Linked DNA regions of Prochlorococcus marinus XMU1404. Each later gene encodes a partner of the first gene's protein in a complex. Links are inferred from orthologs where the notes say so. Each region holds a gene or a part of one and is shown on either strand. Other genes may lie near its edges.

Evidence for each region.
Region 2: the proteins of rpsG (region 1) and tig are in contact, whole or in part, in a crystal structure (PDB 3GTY), measured with the Thermotoga maritima proteins. The link is inferred for Prochlorococcus marinus XMU1404 from one-to-one orthologs. Residues at the interface, in WP_004081843.1 of Thermotoga maritima: Lys34, Lys52, Lys55, Glu59, Arg62, Gln63, Glu66, Asn67, Lys69, Val71, Arg95, Ala109, Lys110, Lys111, Gly112, Arg113, Pro114, Glu117, Glu121, Ile124, Ala125, Tyr127, Asn128, Asn129, Thr130, Gly131, Lys135, Asp139, Arg142, Met143; in WP_004081061.1 of Thermotoga maritima: Glu122, Val124, Val129, Leu130, Tyr133, Glu188, Gly259, Ile262, Tyr263, Glu266, Ser270, Glu273, Gln274, Glu277, Arg308, Gln311, Ile312, Ser315, Tyr316, Glu325, Arg329, Arg336, Leu363, Phe366, Trp367, Arg373, Leu377, Arg381, Leu384, Glu387.

The regions. Positions count from the first base shown.
Region 1 is NZ_JAAORE010000003.1:369,665-381,822, reverse strand. Bases 1-2,909 are described here. They hold rpsG (30S ribosomal protein S7), read left to right. Parts: upstream 1-1,174; coding sequence 1,175-1,645; downstream 1,646-2,909. Other genes in these bases: fusA (elongation factor G), read left to right, coding at 1,744-2,909; rpsL (30S ribosomal protein S12), read left to right, coding at 775-1,149; gltB (glutamate synthase large subunit), read right to left, coding at 1-585. Also shown: more of fusA, read left to right, coding at 2,910-3,819; tuf (elongation factor Tu), read left to right, coding at 3,865-5,064; rpsJ (30S ribosomal protein S10), read left to right, coding at 5,167-5,487; HA144_RS08380 (LON peptidase substrate-binding domain-containing protein), read left to right, coding at 5,543-6,199; HA144_RS08375 (methyltransferase domain-containing protein), read left to right, coding at 6,200-7,135; pheA (prephenate dehydratase), read right to left, coding at 7,137-7,982; HA144_RS08365 (DUF1997 domain-containing protein), read left to right, coding at 8,033-8,551; HA144_RS08360 (ribonuclease HII), read right to left, coding at 8,537-9,154; HA144_RS08355 (Rne/Rng family ribonuclease), read right to left, coding at 9,111-10,934; HA144_RS08350 (LL-diaminopimelate aminotransferase), read left to right, coding at 11,231-12,158.
Region 2 is NZ_JAAORE010000003.1:515,095-522,043, forward strand. What follows is about bases 1-2,834. They hold tig (trigger factor), read left to right. Parts: upstream 1-626; coding sequence 627-2,042; downstream 2,043-2,834. Other genes in these bases: HA144_RS09155 (aspartate-semialdehyde dehydrogenase), read right to left, coding at 1-504; clpP (ATP-dependent Clp endopeptidase proteolytic subunit ClpP), read left to right, coding at 2,108-2,752. In the rest of the region: ATP-dependent protease ATP-binding subunit ClpX, read left to right, coding at 2,856-4,223; HA144_RS09175 (DNA polymerase III subunit gamma/tau), read left to right, coding at 4,283-6,046; HA144_RS09180 (glycosyltransferase family 2 protein), read right to left, coding at 6,049-6,949. UniProt on the Bacillus subtilis protein: Involved in protein export. Acts as a chaperone by maintaining the newly synthesized protein in an open conformation. Functions as a peptidyl-prolyl cis-trans isomerase.

The DNA.
Region 1 (12,158 bases):
AAATTCACAATCCCCAACATGGTTTTTAAAATTTTCTCTTATTTTTTTTTCAATTCTTTTCCTTAATTGGAATAAAAGCCTCTCAATATCTTGATGATCTTTTTTATCTACATATAAAATCCACTGACAGATAAATGGAGCATTTGCCTTAGCTAAAGGACCTAAGGTTTCATTATTTACAGGCACTGTTCTCCAAATTGTATTGCTGACTCTTAATTTTTCTGCTTCCTGATCACATATTGATTTACATTCTTCAATTTTATCTTTTTTATTAGGCATAAAAACCATACCTAAACCTCTATTAAAGTTTTCTTTCTTTTTTAGATTCAATTCTTCTTCTAGGTATTGCCATGGTATTGAACATAAAATGCCTGCTCCATCTCCTGAGTCACTATCTCCACCACAACCTCCTCTATGCTCCATGCAATTAAGTCCCTTCAGTGATTGTTTAAGGATCCAGTTGCTTTCTATACCTTTAACATTTGCTATGAAACCAACTCCACACGCATCTTTTTCCCCAATTATTCCATTTGGGGAATAACTATCATGATATGGCTCGTCGATTCTTTTGATACTCTCTCTCATAGATTATTTAATTCTATTTAGTTATTTATTTTCATTATAAAAATAAATATCAAAATAAAACTAAAGATAATGAATATTTACCAAAGAATTTTAATTTCACAAATTTTTAAAAAAATATGGTTAAAAACTTTTAGTTGGTGCTCGTAAAAGGTTATGATAGGTGAATCTTTATCTATCTAAATATTTTAGATGCCCACAATATCACAATTAATAGGCTCAGAAAGAAAACGTCTGACTAGAAAAACAAAATCTCCAGCCTTAAAAGCTTGCCCTGAGAGAAGAGGGGTATGTACAAGAGTTTATACATCAACACCCAAAAAACCTAATTCAGCTCTAAGAAAAGTTGCGAGGGTAAGATTAACTTCTGGTTTCGAAGTTACGGCTTATATCCCTGGAATTGGTCATAATTTGCAAGAACACTCTGTAGTTCTTTTAAGGGGTGGTAGAGTCAAAGATTTACCTGGAGTTAGATATCATATAATAAGAGGAACTTTAGATACTGCTGGAGTCAAAGATAGACGTCAATCCAGATCTAAGTACGGAGCAAAAGCCCCAAAAGATTAATTTGTAAACATCACTTTTAAAAAACATGTCACGTCGCAATGCAGCAGTAAAAAGACCAGTTCTTCCAGACCCTCAATTTAATAGCCGTCTAGCCTCAATGATGATTTCTAGGTTGATGAAACATGGTAAAAAATCAACTGCACAAAAGATTTTGTCAGATGCTTTTTCATTAATAAGCGAAAGAACTGGTGGTAACCCTGTGGAATTATTTGAAACAGCTGTCAAAAATGCTACTCCTCTTGTAGAGGTTAGGGCTAGAAGAGTCGGAGGAGCTACATATCAAGTACCGATGGAAGTTCGTCAAGAAAGAGGCACAGCAATGGCATTAAGATGGCTTGTTACGTTCTCTCGTGCAAGAAATGGTAAAAGTATGTCTCAAAAACTAGCTGGTGAATTGATGGATGCAGCAAATGAAACTGGAAGTTCAGTCAAAAAAAGAGAAGATACTCATAAAATGGCTGAAGCGAATAAAGCTTTTGCACATTACAGATATTAATTTCGTCAAAAAGGTACTTAAGTAGTTTATTATTATAAAAGTTTACTTTCAGTGTGAACTATAACTAACAAAAATTTTTTTTATTTGGAGTTTTAAAATTGGCACGCGACTTTCCCCTAGAACGAGTAAGAAACATAGGTATAGCCGCTCATATTGACGCAGGGAAGACAACAACTACCGAAAGAATTTTGTTCTATTCAGGTGTTGTTCACAAGATAGGTGAAGTTCATGATGGCGCTGCCGTAACAGATTGGATGGATCAAGAAAGAGAAAGAGGAATAACTATCACCGCAGCAGCAATATCAACAAGTTGGCAAGATCACAGAATTAATATTATAGATACTCCAGGACACGTTGATTTTACTATTGAAGTTGAAAGATCAATGCGAGTCTTAGATGGAGTAATTGCTGTTTTTTGTGCGGTAGGGGGAGTTCAACCTCAATCTGAAACTGTATGGCGCCAAGCAGATAGATATTCTGTTCCAAGGATGGTTTTTGTAAATAAAATGGACAGAACTGGAGCGGATTTCTTAAAAGTTAATAAGCAAATTAAAGATAGGCTTAAGGCAAATGCCCTTCCTATTCAGTTGCCTATTGGAGCCGAAGGAGATCTGACAGGCATTATTGATTTAGTTGCTAATAAAGCTTATCTTTACAAAAACGATTTAGGTACAGATATTGAAGAAGGATCGATCCCATCTGATATGGAGGGGCAAGTTGCTGAGTGGAGAAATAAGTTGATGGAAAGTGTTGCAGAAAATGATGAAGAATTAATAGAAATATTTCTTGAAACAGGAGAGTTATCTGAGGAGCAACTAAAAAAAGGAATAAGGGAAGGAGTTTTAAAACATGGGTTGGTTCCTGTGTTGTGTGGGTCAGCTTTCAAGAACAAAGGTGTACAACTAGTACTGGACGCAGTTGTTGATTACTTGCCTGCTCCTGTTGACGTGAAACCAATACAAGGTGTTCTCCCTAGTGGTAAAGAAGATGTTAGACCTTCAGATGATAATGCCCCTTTCAGTGCGTTGGCTTTTAAAGTGATGTCTGATCCTTATGGAAAATTAACATTTGTAAGAATGTATTCAGGTGTTCTTTCAAAGGGAAGTTATGTTATGAATTCTACTAAAGATGCTAAGGAGAGAATTTCTAGATTAGTAATTCTAAAAGCTGATGAAAGAGAAGAAGTTGATGAATTGAGAGCTGGAGATTTAGGCGCTGTGTTAGGTCTTAAAAATACAACTACTGGAGATACTTTATGTAATACAGAAGACCCTATAGTTTTAGAGACATTGTTTATCCCAGAACCAGTTATCTCTGTTGCTGTTGAGCCAAAAACCAAAGGAGATATGGAAAAATTATCAAAAGCTTTAACTGCTTTATCTGAAGAGGATCCAACCTTTAGAGTAAGTACTGATCCAGAGACTAATCAAACTGTGATTGCCGGTATGGGTGAGTTACATCTAGAGATTCTTGTTGACAGAATGTTAAGGGAATTCAAGGTTGAAGCAAATATTGGAGCTCCTCAGGTCTCTTATAGAGAGACTATTAGATCTAGTTCTAAAGGTGAAGGTAAATACGCTAGACAAACTGGAGGAAAAGGTCAATATGGTCACGTAATAATTGAGATGGAACCTGCTGAAGTTGGCAAAGGTTTTGAATTTGTTAACAAAATTGTTGGTGGAGCGGTCCCAAAAGAGTACATTGGTCCTGCTTCTAACGGTATGAAAGAAACCTGCGAATCTGGCGTTCTTGCCGGTTATCCACTCATTGATGTAAAAGTAACACTAGTCGATGGTTCATTCCACGATGTAGACTCATCTGAAATGGCCTTTAAAATTGCAGGTTCCATGGCTTTTAAAGATGGGGTTAAAAAATGCAATCCCGTTCTTTTAGAGCCTATGATGAAAGTTGAGGTCGAAAGTCCTGACGACTTTCTTGGATCTGTAATTGGTGATCTCTCTTCTAGAAGAGGTCAAGTAGAAGGACAATCTGTTGATGATGGATTGTCTAAGGTACAGGCCAAAGTGCCTCTAGCCGAAATGTTCGGTTATGCCACACAACTCCGATCAATGACTCAAGGTCGGGGTATATTTTCAATGGAGTTCGCAAATTATGAGGAAGTTCCTCGTAATGTTGCTGAAGCTATCATTTCCAAGAATCAGGGCAACTCCTGATCTCTAAACTAAAACACTCTTAAACCCTCGATTCTTTAATTCAAAATGGCTCGCGAGAAGTTCGAAAGAAACAAACCACATGTCAACATAGGTACTATCGGCCATGTTGATCATGGGAAAACAACACTTACTGCTGCTATTACAAACGTATTAGCAAAAAAAGGTCAAGCTCAGGCTCAAGACTATGGAGACATTGACGGTGCTCCAGAAGAAAGAGAGCGCGGTATTACTATTAATACAGCTCATGTCGAATATGAAACTGAAGGTAGACACTATGCTCATGTAGATTGTCCTGGACATGCTGATTATGTGAAAAACATGATCACAGGAGCTGCTCAAATGGACGGAGCTATCCTAGTTTGTGCAGCCACCGATGGCCCTATGGCGCAGACCAAAGAGCATATTCTTCTAGCTAAACAGGTTGGGGTTCCTGCTCTTGTAGTAGCTCTGAACAAATGCGACATGGTCGATGACGAAGAAATCATCGAACTTGTTGAGATGGAAATAAGAGAACTATTAGATAGTTATGACTTCCCTGGAGATGATATTCCTATTGTTCAAGTTTCAGGTTTAAAAGCTCTTGAAGGAGATTCTACTTGGGAATCAAAAATTGAAGAACTAATGAAAGCAGTAGACGCTAGCATTCCCGAACCAGAAAGAGAAGTTGATAAACCATTCTTGATGGCAGTTGAAGATGTTTTCTCAATTACTGGTAGAGGAACTGTAGCTACTGGTAGAATTGAGAGAGGAAAAGTTAAGGTTGGAGAAGAAGTTGAAATTGTTGGAATAAGAGATACAAGATTAACAACTGTTACTGGAGTTGAGATGTTCCGAAAACTTCTTGATGAAGGAATGGCTGGCGATAACGTTGGTTTACTGCTTCGTGGTGTTCAGAAAGAAGATATTGAAAGAGGAATGGTACTGGTTAAAAAAGGATCTATTACTCCTCATACACAATTTGAAGGAGAAGTTTATGTCCTCAAAAAAGAAGAGGGCGGCAGACATACTCCTTTCTTCGCAGGTTATAGACCGCAGTTTTATATCAGAACAACTGATGTGACAGGTCAAATTACAGCATTTACCTCTGATGATGGATCTAATGTGGAAATGGTTATGCCTGGAGATAGAATCAAGATGACTGGAGAATTAATTTGCCCAGTAGCTATCGAACAAGGTATGAGATTCGCAATCCGCGAAGGTGGACGTACTATTGGTGCAGGAGTTGTTTCTAAAATTCTTAAATAATATTTTTGAATTTTAAGAATTTAACCTCGATCATCTAATATACTTAAATTAATTAGGGTCATTGCTAATCATTGGCCCTAAATTATAAATTAATTTGGAATTATGACTGCAGCAATTGCACAACAAAAAATTAGAATAAGATTAAAAGCATTTGATAGAAGAATGCTAGATTTGTCTTGCGATAAAATAATTCAGACTGCTGATACCACTTCTGCTTCAGCAATAGGTCCAATACCTTTGCCTACAAAAAGAAAAATTTATTGTGTCCTTAGGTCACCACATGTTGATAAAGATTCTAGAGAGCATTTTGAAACAAGAACTCATCGAAGAATAATCGATATTTATAGTCCCTCAGCAAAGACAATTGATGCATTAATGAAGTTGGATCTCCCTAGTGGAGTAGATATAGAAGTTAAACTTTAAAATATCCCGAAAACAACTTAAATTGATTAATATGTAAAATATAAATGAGGTATTAATGGGAGAGCTCTCAGTAAGGGAATTACCTTTGTTTCCTTTGCCAGATGTAGTACTATTCCCACAAGAAATATTACCTTTACATATTTTCGAATCGAGATATAGGATCATGCTTCAGTCTGTTCTTGAAACAGACTCGATGTTTGGGGTTATAAAGTGGGATACAACATCTAAAACTATGGCTAAAGTTGGATGCTGTGCCCAAATAATAAAACATCAAACTTCTGAAGATGGTAGAAGTAATCTTATCACTATGGGACAACAAAGATTTCAAATTTTAGAAATCATTCGTTCAACCCCTTTTTATTCAGCAATGGTAACTTGGATAAGTGATGATCATGTTGAAAATCTTCAAAAACTCGATTCTCAAAAAGATTTAGTTAAAGAGGCACTTAGTGACGTAATTAATCTTACAAGCAAATTGACCAATACAAAGAAGAATCTGCCCGATAAATTACCAAATAATCCTATGGAATTATCATTTTGGATAGGGGCTCATTTGGGAGGACCTGTTGCTGAGGAGCAGCAAAGACTCCTTGAGGAAAGAGATACATACACTCGTTTGCAAAGAGAATATGAAATGCTTGATCATACAAGGAAGCAACTTGCTGCCAGAACAGCCCTAAAAGAAAGTTTTCCTGATATAAAAGAAAATTAAATGCTTGAATTTCTATTGCCTCTTTCTTTTCTGATTTTTTGCATATTAATATTATCTGTCGTTTGGAGAGTAAATGCGAGAAAATATATTTCTTCTGGTACAGTTGCATCTGCATATGATGCTTGGACACAGGATAAATTACTTGAGAGATTGTGGGGAGAGCATATACACTTAGGGTTTTATGCATCAGGGGGGGGTGATGTTGATTTTAGAGAGGCTAAAATCCAGTTTGTTCATAAATTAGTTAAATGGAGTGGCTTAGATAAATTGCCAAAAGGATCCAGAATACTCGATGTAGGTTGTGGAATAGGAGGAAGTTCTAGGATTCTTGCAAAATATTATGGTTTTAATGTTACTGGAATTACAATTAGTCCTGCTCAAGTGAAAAGAGCAAGAGAACTCACTCCTTCAGGGATTAATTGCAACTTCCAAGTTATGGATGCTTTAGATTTGAAATTTGAAGATGGTTCATTTGATGCGGTTTGGAGTGTTGAGGCTGGAGCACACATGAATAATAAAACTAAGTTTGCAGATGAAATGTTGAGAACTTTGAGGCCTGGAGGGTATTTGGCATTGGCTGATTGGAACTCAAGGGATCTCAGAGCATACCCCCCAACTTTTTTTGAAAAGTTGGTGCTTAATCAATTACTTGAACAATGGGTACATCCTAATTTTATTAGCATTAACGAGTTCAGTAATATTCTTAGAACTAATAAATATAGTTCAGGTAAAGTGATTTCCGGAAATTGGAATACCTATACAAACCCTTCATGGTACGATTCCATCATTGAAGGTTTTCGAAGACCTCTAGTAATTTTGTCTCTTGGCCCATTAGCGATACTAAAATCCATAAGAGAGATCCCGACTATACTTCTTATGAATTGGGCATTTAGAAAAGGTTTAATGGAGTTTGGAGTTTATAAATGTAGAGGATAAATCAATTTAGTTCAATATTTTCTGAAAAATAATTGCCAAAATCTACAAAATTTTTGCAAAGTGGTTGAAGATCATTTTTTAATTCAATAAAACGTCCAATATTGTTTTCTTTATTTAATTCTAAATCAACATAAATGATATATTCTCCTAACTCTCTTTTTGAAGGTCTTGATTCAATCTTACTCATATTAAATCCATAATCTGCAATATATTTTATAGATTCAAGTAAAGCACCAGGTTTATTTGAGATTAATGAGAAAGCAAAACTCGCAATATTTGCTGAATTAAGATTAATCTCTTTGCTTAGTAAGACAAATCTAGTGCAATTTCCTGGAACATCATTAATAGGAAAGGCTAATTCCTTAAGACCTTCAATTTCAATTAATGATTTTGAACCAATTGCTGCTCTAAATTTACTCCCTTTCACCATACTAACTGCTTCCGAGGTTGACTTTGTTGGAAGAGGGATAGCATTGGGAAGATTGTCAGATAACCATTCTGAACATTGAGCTAATGCTTGAGGATGAGATAATACTTCAGATATGATTGAAAGTTCACCATCACTAATTAATGCATGTTTGATGGGTAACACAATCGCTTTGTTAATATATATATCAGGAAATTTCCATAGGGCATCAAGAGTAGCTGTAACTCCGCCTTCTACAGAATTTTCAATGGGTACTACAGCAGCATCACAATTGTTGTAGGCTATCGATTTAATAACCGAATGTAACCCATTACATGGTACAAATATAGGTGTCTGAAAATTGGCAAGCTTTGATAATATGTGAGCTGCTTTTTCTGCGTATGTCCCTTTAGGACCTAAATATGCAACTTGTTTGCGCATGATTAATAGTAAGAAAAAAAGAGATCAAATAAGCATTGGAGGAAATAAAAATGATGCTGTCTTTTGATGCTAAGCAGAAATTAAAGCTTTCTGTAACACGAAATAAAGAATATCTCTCTAAGTATCTTAAGGAAGAAGAAAGAGTCGTTGGAGCAATGCTGGACTCCAAAAAATTAGTCCCTGAAGGAGAGGGTAGATATAAGTATACAGTAACAAGTTTTAAGGTTTTTCAATTAGATATTAACCCTGTTGTTTCAATCGCGGTAGAGAATAAAGATGGAATTTTAAGAATGAGCGCTCTTGAGAGCAGATTGGATGGTTTAGGAATGATAGATGACTTTAATCTTGTTTTGAAAGCTAATTTGGAAGCAACTGATCTTGGATTAGAAGGAGAGGCGCTGTTAGGGGTATCTGTGAGCCAACCCCCTCTTTTGAAGTTAGTACCAAAGAAAATTTTGGAATCTACTGGCCATTCGGTTTTAAATGGAATTTTGTTGGGTATCAAGTCGAGAGTTCAACAGCAATTAGTTAAAGATTTTTTAGATTGGTGTAAGTTAAATAAGATTTGATTTTTGTAAAAAACTTTTCCTATGAAGATTAGTTATTCCATTTTCTTTGATAATTGAAAGATGCTCCTTCGTCCCATAACCTTTATTTTTAAATAAAAGGTATCCTGAGTATTTCTTTCCTAACCTTTCCATTAGATTATCCCGAGAGACTTTTGCAACTATACTTGCTGAAGCTATGGCGGTAAATTTGGAATCTCCCGATACTATATTTCTTTGCATTCCTTCCCAGGGCCTTAATAATAATGGCCCGTCAATTATTATTTCAGCTGGTTTCTTTTTTAGTTTTTTTAAAGCTCTAATCATTGAAAGTTCTGTAGCTGCTCTGATGCCAAGATGATCTATTTCTCTGGCAGAAGATTGCCCAATTCCATAATCTGAAGAAAGTAATAAAATTTTCGGTAAAAGTGATTGTCTTTTTTTTTGAGTTAATTTTTTACTATCTATTACACCTAATTTTTTTAGGATAGATTTATTTTTTTTAGTTAAAACTACAACTGCCGAAAAAACTGGACCAAAAACTGCTCCCTTGCCAACTTCATCTATTCCAGTTTCGGATACTTTATTCAATAATTGCAGAGGATCTTCTTCTTTTTTTTCTTGCATTGTTAATCTCATCTGTAAGTTCAATTTCGTTCTTCTTTTCTGATAATATAATTTCTTTATTCTTATTAGTTTTTGTTGTTGATGAATCTTTTGAATTAGGATTTGCTTCAAAATGAATTTCAATATCTTCTGAGTCTTTAGATTTTGAGATTTTTTTTACTTTTTTTGATGTTGTTTTTTTGTTATTCGAAGTTCTTTCTCTTTCATTACTACTGTCCTTTAAATTTACAAAATTATTGCTATTGAGATATTCTTTCCCTAACTTTATTAGTGGATTTATACCTAATTGACTGAAAACAATTTTTTCATCATCAGTAAGATCAACTGTTATTATTTTTTTTTCTTTTGAATTTAATGTACTTGAATCATCATTTTCATTTTCTCTTTTATTAGAAGAATCATCCTTACTAAGGTTCTTAGAATTAAGTAATCCCTTCTCAATTGTTTTTTCATATTTATCATTTGATTGGGAAGTTTCTATATCTAGGGTTTTTATAATGTTTGATTGTTTAGTTTTTTCTTCAAAGTTTTTAATTTTTTGATTAGAAACTTCAAAATTCAATAGATTCTCTATATGGCCTGTGCCATTGCATGCAGAACATTTTTTTCCGAATAATTCATATATATTTTGGCCTTGTCTTTTTCTTGTTAACTCAACTAAACCTAATTCAGTCAGCTGAGCTATCTGAGGCCTAGCTGAATCATCTTTTATTGCTGAAGTAAAATGCTCAAGTAATTGGAATTGATCTCTTCTAGATTCCATATCAATAAAGTCTACTACTATAACTCCACCAATATTTCTTAATTTCATTTGTCTTGAGATCTCTACTGCTGCTTCGCAATTAGTCCACAAAACTGTTTGTCGGGAGTTGGCAGATCTTGTAAATGATCCAGAATTAACATCAATTACTGTAAGAGCTTCAGTTGGCTCAATTATTATATATCCGCCTGAAGGAAGTTCCACTCTAGTTTCAAGAGCTTTCTGAATAGTTTTTTTTATTTCGTACTTTTCTAGAATATGTTGGTTTAAATCGTTATCGTGAAATTCAATATCCACATTAGATTCACATTTAATTAAAAAATCTTTTGCTCTTTTAACTGAAAATTCACTATCGATAATTATACTTTTAGTTGATAACTTAACATGATCCCTCAAAATCTTAAGAGAGAAATCATCATCTCTTTTTATTAATTTTGGTGGATTAGAGGACTCTGAAACTTTTAAAATCTCTTCCCATTGTTGAATTAAATTTTCTAAATCTTCAATGAGTAGTTCCTCTTTTATCTTTTCTGCTTCTGTTCTAAATAGTAAACCTGTGCTTGGTGGTTTTATTAATACCCCAAGAGCCTTTAAACGATTTCTTTCAGTTTCTGTATTTATTTTTCTGGAAATATTCACTCCTTGACCATGTGGCTGTAATATCAAATATTTCCCGGGTATTGAAATACTTCCTGAAAGTCTAGGACCTTTAGATCCTGTAGGTTCTTTTATTACTTGTACTAGAACTTTTTGTTTTGGTTCTAGTAATTCAGTTATTCCTAAGTTTCCTTTTTTGAGCCTTAATGGGCCAAGATCTGATACATGGATGAACCCATTCTTATCACTTTCTCCAATGTTTATGAAAGCGGCATCAATGCCTGGAAGAACATTTTCAACTGAACCTAAAAAAATATCGCCAATTTGATATTGACCTTGCGCGACTATTAATTCATCAACTCGATCATCTGTGAGGAGTGCTGCAATTCGAGCCTGCTCGGCGATGACAATTTGTTGAGACATATAATTAATTCTTAAGTGGTTTGAACTATGAAAATCATCTTAATAAGTAATTAAATTTTTCTCTTGTAAAAAAGAAATTGTTTATGGCTATTATTTTTTAGTTTTTAAATTAAGATTAATAGCAATTTAATTATGCTAAGTATTAAGCTTTAGACGACTTTCAAAATATTTGAAATTGAATTCATAGCTATGATTATCTCTTGATTTAATCATAACTACAATAATATTAACATCTAATCACCACTAAAGCACGTTGATCCATTATCCTTGTATTGTTTAAATTCTTTATATCTAAAGTGGTTCAAGTAAACGAAAATTATTTAAAACTCAAAGCAGGCTATTTATTCCCTGAAATTGCTAAAAGGGTAAAGATATATTCTCAATCAAATAAGAGTGCTGAAATTATTAAGCTTGGAATAGGAGATGTTACAGAACCATTACCAAGAGCATGCATAGAAGCTATGGGTAAAGCTTTAGATGACATGGGAACAATAAACGGTTTCAGAGGTTATGGACCAGAACAAGGTTATTCTTGGCTGAGAGAAAAAATATCTGAGCATGATTTTATTTCTCGTGGCTGTCAAATTTTACCTGAAGAAATATTTGTTTCTGATGGTTCGAAATGCGATAGTAGCAATATTTTAGATATCCTTGGCAAGGATAATTCAATTGCTGTAACAGATCCTGTTTATCCTGTTTATGTAGATAGTAACGTCATGACAGGCAGAACTGGAGAAGCTTTCGAAGATGGTACTTATCAAGGGTTAACATATCTAGCAATAAATGAGGGGAACAACTTTTTGCCAAAACTACCTGAAAAAAAAGTTGATATTTTATATCTTTGCTTTCCAAATAATCCGACTGGAGCAACTATCACAAAAGAAGAATTGAAAAAGTGGGTTGACTATGCCCTTCAAAACAAATCTCTGATACTTTTTGATGCAGCTTATGAAGCATTTATACAAGATAATGATATTCCACATTCAATATATGAGATTGAGGGGGCAAAGGATTGTGCTATTGAATTTAGATCTTTTTCAAAGAATGCAGGATTCACTGGAGTCAGATGTGCTTTTACAGTAATACCTAAGGATCTCAAAGGTTTGAGTTCAACAAATGAGGAAATAGAATTATGGCCTCTATGGAATAGGCGACAATCTACAAAATTCAATGGCGTAAGTTATGTAGTTCAGAAAGGTGCAGAGGCTGTTTATTCTCCTGAAG
Region 2 (6,949 bases), 140 kb from region 1 along the record:
ACCACTTACAGATTGATAAGTTGAAACAATAACTCTTTGAATAGTCGAAAGTTTAGTTAATGGAGCCAAAACTAATGTCAACAAAATAGTAGTGCAGTTTGGATTCGCTATTACCCCATCATGATTAATTACATCACTAGCATTAACTTCAGGAACTATAAGAGGTACATTATTATCTAATCTGAAAGCACTTGAATTATCTATCAATAAAGCATTTTGTTCCATAATGGTAGACAACCATTTTTTTGAAATACTTCCACCGGCTGAAGCTAAAACTAAATCAAGATTCAGAAATTCTTCCTTAGTTGTTTTTTTTGTAACTAATTCTTCACCTTTCCAAATAATTTTTTTTCCTTCTGAACGCTCTGATGAAAGCAAGACCAATTCTGATATTGGGAAATAACGTTGTTCAAGAATGTTGAGTAATTCAGATCCCACAGCACCTGATGATCCTAAAACAGCAACTTTTAATGGCCTATTAGGCAAAAACGGAGATTTTCTCACACTTTAAAATGATTTTTATAAATAGATTGACTATTTTTTTTACTTTATCAAAAAAATAACTTTCAAGGAAATCACATAATGTGAAATAATTAAGATTCGGCTTTTAGTAATTAATAAAAAAAATGGCTAAAGAAGCATTAATAGTCAAAACAACTCCTCTTCCTCAAAGTAGAATTGCATTTGAATTAGAAATACCATCTGAGACATGCAAAACTTGTGTAAATGAGACAATCAGTTCTATCAGTCGTTCTGCTAAAATTCCGGGATTTAGACTTGGTAAAATTCCTAAACAAGTCTTAATCCAAAGAATTGGCATCACACAATTACATGCTTCTGCTCTAGAAAAAATTATTGATAAATCATGGCAAGAAGCATTAAAAATAAAATCTATAGAGCCACTAAGTGAGCCAGAATTGGTAGATGGATTTGAATCTTTACTTGCAAAGTTTAGTCCTGAAAAATCACTTAAGGTTACTCTTCAAACTGATGTTGCCCCAGAATTAAAACTAAAAAAATCGAAAGGACTAAGTGTTGAAATCTCAAAAACAAAGTTTGATCCTAAGTCAGTAGAAGAAGCGCTAGAAAAATCTAGAAATCAGTTTGCAAATATTATTCCAGTAACCAATAGAGCAGCGAAATTAGGAGATATTGCTGTAGTTAGTTTCAAAGGAAAATATAAAGATTCTGGTAAAGAGATTGATGGTGGGACAAGTGAATCAATGGATCTTGAGTTAGAAAAGAATAAAATGATTCCCGGTTTCGTTGAGGGAATCGTAAAGATGAAAATTGGTGATACTAAAACACTTAACCTTAAATTTCCTGAAGATTATTCTCATGAGGATTCAAGAGGCAAAGATGCAATCTTTGAAGTAAATCTTAAGGATCTTAAAGAAAAAGAATTACCTGAACTCAATGACGATTTTGCAAAACAGTCTGGCAACAAAGAATCATTAAAAGAGTTAAGGAAAGATATTGAAAAGCAACTAAAAGACAATTTTGAAAAAACTCAAAAAGATATCAAAATTGAAGCTTTACTAGATGCCTTGACAAAGGAATTAGTTGTAGAAATTCCAAAATCTATGATTGATATAGAGGTAAGGAATAATATTGAACAAACCGCTCAAAGATTTGCTCAACAAGGTCTTGATGTTAAATCTACGTTCACTCCGGAATTAGTTAAGTCATTAGCAGAGTCTACAAGACCTCAAGCTGAAAAAAATGTTCAAAGAAATTTAGCTCTAAAAGCATTAGCTGAAAAAGAAAACATAAAAGTAGAGAAAGATGAAATTGATTTGAAAATGAAAGATTATGAAGATGCAATCTCTCAATCTTCAAAACAAATAGATATTAAAAAATTAACAGATGTAATAAGTAACGATTTACTCAAAGAAAAATTAATAATTTGGCTTGAAGAAAATTCTGAAGTAAAAGAAAAAACTACAAAAACAACAAAAGCCACAAAAACTACGACAAAAACTACAAAAACTATTAAAACAACAAAAAAAACAAAAACCCAAAATAAAAAAGAAAAAAAATAATTTATGAAATTTCCTACTAATTAAACAAAAACCCCTTAAATTATTTATAAGACGCAAACTAATTTGTGAACTCAGAAAAAAAACATTTAATCCAAAGCTCAATAAGTTCTTACGAAAGTAATAATAAAACTATTGCCGCTGTTCCCACCGTTATAGAACAATCAGGTAGAGGAGAAAGAGCTTTTGATATTTATTCAAGACTATTGAGGGAGAGAATAATTTTTTTAGGTACTGGAATTAATGATCAAGTTTCTGACTCACTTGTTGCACAATTATTATTTCTTGAAGCTGAAGATCCCGAAAAAGACATACAAATATATATCAATTCTCCTGGAGGCTCAGTAACTGCAGGAATGGCCATATACGATACCATGCAACAAATATCCCCTGATGTAGTGACAATATGCTTTGGAGTAGCCGCAAGTATGGGTGCATTTCTGCTTTCTGGAGGAGCAAAGGGGAAAAGATTGGCTTTACCTAATTCTAGGATTATGATTCATCAGCCTCTTGGAGGTGCACAAGGTCAAGCAGTAGAGATTGAAATACAAGCTAAAGAAATACTTTTTCTCAAGAAAACATTAAATTCGCTTTTAGCAGAACATACTGGTCAACCTTTAGAAAAAATTAATGAAGATACAGAAAGAGATTACTTTTTATCTCCCTCAGAAGCAGTCGAATATGGATTAATTGATAAAGTTATCAAAAAGTGACAAGGAATACTGATTTTTTAAGAATATGATGACGAATTGATATTTATAAGCAATCCTAGTGAATAGGGATAATTAACACCTTTCACATTAAAACTTATAATCGATGGCTAAATTCGACGCCCATCTTAAATGTTCATTTTGCGGGAAATCACAAGACCAAGTAAGAAAGCTTATAGCTGGTCCTGGGGTTTATATCTGTGATGAGTGCATAGACCTTTGCAATGAAATTCTCGATGAAGAACTACTTGATAATCAAGCCAACACAAACAACTCTCCGCAAGTAAAAAAGAAATTACCAACTGAAAATCCAAAAAAATCTGTTCCTTTAGAATTAACCTCAATTCCTAAGCCACTAGAAATTAAAAGTTTTCTAGATAATCAAGTTGTTGGACAAGAATCTGCAAAAAAAATATTATCAGTAGCCGTATACAATCACTACAAGCGATTAGCTTGGAAAGTTAAAGAAGACAGTAAAAATAGCAATTCAACAGATTCACAAGCAACTAAATTACAAAAATCAAATATTTTACTCATCGGCCCTACTGGAAGTGGAAAAACATTATTGGCGCAAACTTTAGCAGAGTTTCTAGATGTTCCTTTTGCAGTAGCTGATGCAACGACTTTGACAGAAGCTGGATATGTTGGGGAGGATGTTGAAAACATACTTTTAAGACTTCTACAGAAATCAGAAATGAATGTGGAACTAGCTCAAAAAGGAATTATTTATATTGATGAAATAGATAAAATTGCAAGAAAAAGCGAGAATCCTTCAATTACTAGAGATGTCTCTGGTGAAGGGGTACAGCAAGCATTATTAAAAATGCTTGAAGGAACAATTGCTAATGTGCCACCGCAAGGCGGAAGAAAACATCCTTATCATGACTGTATCCAAATTGATACGAGTCAAATATTATTTATTTGCGGAGGAGCTTTTATAGGTTTAGAGGATATCGTTCAAAAGCGTATGGGTAAAAACTCCATAGGATTTACCACCAATTCAGATCAAAATAAAGTTGATACAAAAAAAATAGTAGACACAAGAGATTCCCTAAAAAATTTAGAATTAGATGATTTAGTGAAATATGGCCTAATTCCAGAATTTATTGGAAGAATTCCGGTTTGTGCTGTATTAGATCGTCTTACTAAAGAAACTTTAGAATCTATTTTGACTCAACCAAGAGATGCATTAGTAAAGCAATTCAAAACTTTGCTAAGTATGGATAATGTTGAGTTATCATTTGAGCCTGATTCTGTTGAAGCGATAGCAAATGAAGCATATAAAAGAAAAACAGGTGCAAGAGCATTAAGATCAATAATTGAGGAACTAATGCTAGACATAATGTATACTTTGCCTTCTGAAGAAAATATAAAAGAATTCACAATTACGAAAAAAATGGTAGATAATTTGTTCTCATCTAAAATTGTTAAACTACCTTCAGGTTCAAAAAGAATCATTAAAGAGTCTGCATAAAAATTAGAGTTTAGTTGCTTTAATTGAATGTCTAATTTTTCTACATTAATGAAAAATAAATGCCAAATATACATAAACCTTTTCATCAAAAATATAGACCAAACAAGTTAGACGAACTGGTTGGGCAAAAATTTATATCCATCACACTCAAACAAGCACTTTTAACAAAAAAAATTGCTCCTGCATATCTTTTTAATGGTCCAAGAGGCACTGGAAAAACTTCAAGCGCGAGAATATTTGCAAAGTCTTTAAACTGCCAGGCATTTGACCAACCTACGATAAATCCTTGCTGTAAATGTGACTTATGCAGACAAATTACAGATGGAAACGCTCTAGATATTATCGAGATTGATGCAGCATCAAATACAGGAGTTGAAAATATACGAGAAATTATAGAAAGAGCGAGATTTGCACCTACTCAAGCAAGATGGAAAGTATATGTTATTGATGAATGTCATATGCTTTCAACAGCAGCTTCAAATGCTTTACTAAAAACTATTGAAGAACCGCCCTCAAGAGTTGTATTTATCCTTGCGACAACAAATCCTGAGAGAGTATTAAATACGATACAAAGTAGATGCCAAAAGTTTGATTTTAGAAGAATAAGTCCTAGTGACATTTTTCAACATTTATCAGAAATAGCAGAAAAAGAATCCATTGAGTACGAAGTGCAGGCGTTAAAAATGATAGCAAAAAGATCTAATGGAGGCATGAGAGATGCACAAAGCCTCCTTGAACAACTGAATCTTTTACCTGAAGGTATAACGATTAATAATATCCAAAACCTATTAGGAGAAGTATCAGAAATTGAACTAACAAATCTTATTCGATCATTGGTTGAGAATAATCCAGCGTCATTAATTATCACATGCAACAAACTGTATGATATTGGATACGAACCCCATCAAATAATTATAGGATTACTGAATATAACGAGAGATTTACTACTGCATACTACAAATAATAAATATTCAGATCTTTATTATACATCGGATGAATTTCAAGATGAATTGGATGAAATCTCAAAAACAATAAATAAATCAAAAATAATTAATTGGCATAATAATCTGAGAAATATCGAATATCAAATAAAAACAAGTGATAATCCAAGGCTTTGGTTTGAAATACATTTAACTGGCCTTCTTGATAATCAAGAGAAAAATAGTTTTGAAAATAAGCAAGAAAGTAAAAATAATTCGACTTATGAGAAGCATGAAAGTATTAAAAACATTGCAATAAATAATAAAGAAAATATTGCTGATGAAATTGAAAAACAAAGTATCAAACAGGAGATAAGGCGCGAGGAATTGATTGTAAAAAAAGACAAAATATTAGGAAAATTTGACATTAATAGAAAAGAAAGTCTTGGAAATATTTCTGAAAATAACGAAAATGATTCCGAATCAAATAATTTAAAAGATAAATGGGAATTAATTCTTTCTAAAGTAGAGTTACCTTCAACAAGAATGTTACTTTCACAACAAGCCGAACTTGAAAGTTTTGATTCGCGGGAAATCATAATTGCATTATCTCCAAACTGGGAAAATATGATAAAAAGCAGAAAAGTTATTATCGAAAATACAGTAAAAAAGATATTTGGAGATCAAATAGTACTTAATTTTTCAACAAAACAATTAACTAAAGGTAACCCAACAAAAACTCCAGAAATAACCCAAAATGAAGAAAAGATTTTGAAACCAATAAATAAAATAGAATCAAAAACTAATTTATCAACAAACAAATCAAACGAGGAAAATTATGATGATAGTTCAAAAAATTTAGCAAATTTTTTTAATGGAGAAGTTATAGACTTTGATGAATAAATTTAGACTCCAGTATGAAGAGTTTTACGCCAAAGTATCTTTTTTGGGAAAATAGACATCTTTATTGTTACCCAGGGAATTACCAAAAACCAATGTGATAAATAAAAAACCGATACAAAAACCATAAAAAAATTGCTTTTTTGCAATACAGGTACTTCGCTTTTACAAGAAGAACCGTACCAAAAAGCAATTCCAGATAACATAAAAGCGGTGAATGAAATAGGCCAGTAAATTGGCGAATCTAATAAAGCAATACTGAGAACTAAATCAAAAATAGAAATAATTGGCAGTGCATATTGCAGGATGAAGAAGTAAGATAAATCAAATTTTTCCAAATAATCAATCTTATTAGTAAGTAATTGATCCCCATAATCAAAGAATCTTTGCAACCCCCCCTCTGCCCATCTTTGCCTTTGCGCTAATAAAGCATTTAGATTCTCAACTGCTTCCTCCATGACTGGAGGATCCCATAAGATTCCAATTCTAGATCTCGATAATAATAACCTTAAACTTAAATCTAGATCATCTGTAACTGTGTCTTCGTTAAAAGATCCACATGCCAATAATGTATCTTTCTTAATTAATTGACCATTTCCCCTTAATTCAGAAACTCCAGCAACAGATAATCTTCCATATTGAAAGATTGCGTCCATAGCCATTTCCATTGACTGACATGAAGTTAAAAAATTCTTACTTACATTTGTTACTGATTTTCTTAATTGAACTGCAGACCAATCACCCTCTTTTACAAAACTAAATAATCTTGTCAAAGAATCTTGTTTTAATTCAGCATCAGCATCCAAAACTAATAACCATTCACCATGAGTAAACTTCAAGGCATAATTTAAAGCCCCTGACTTTCCTCCTCCCGCGTTTGGAGAACGACTTACGACTTTTAGCTTT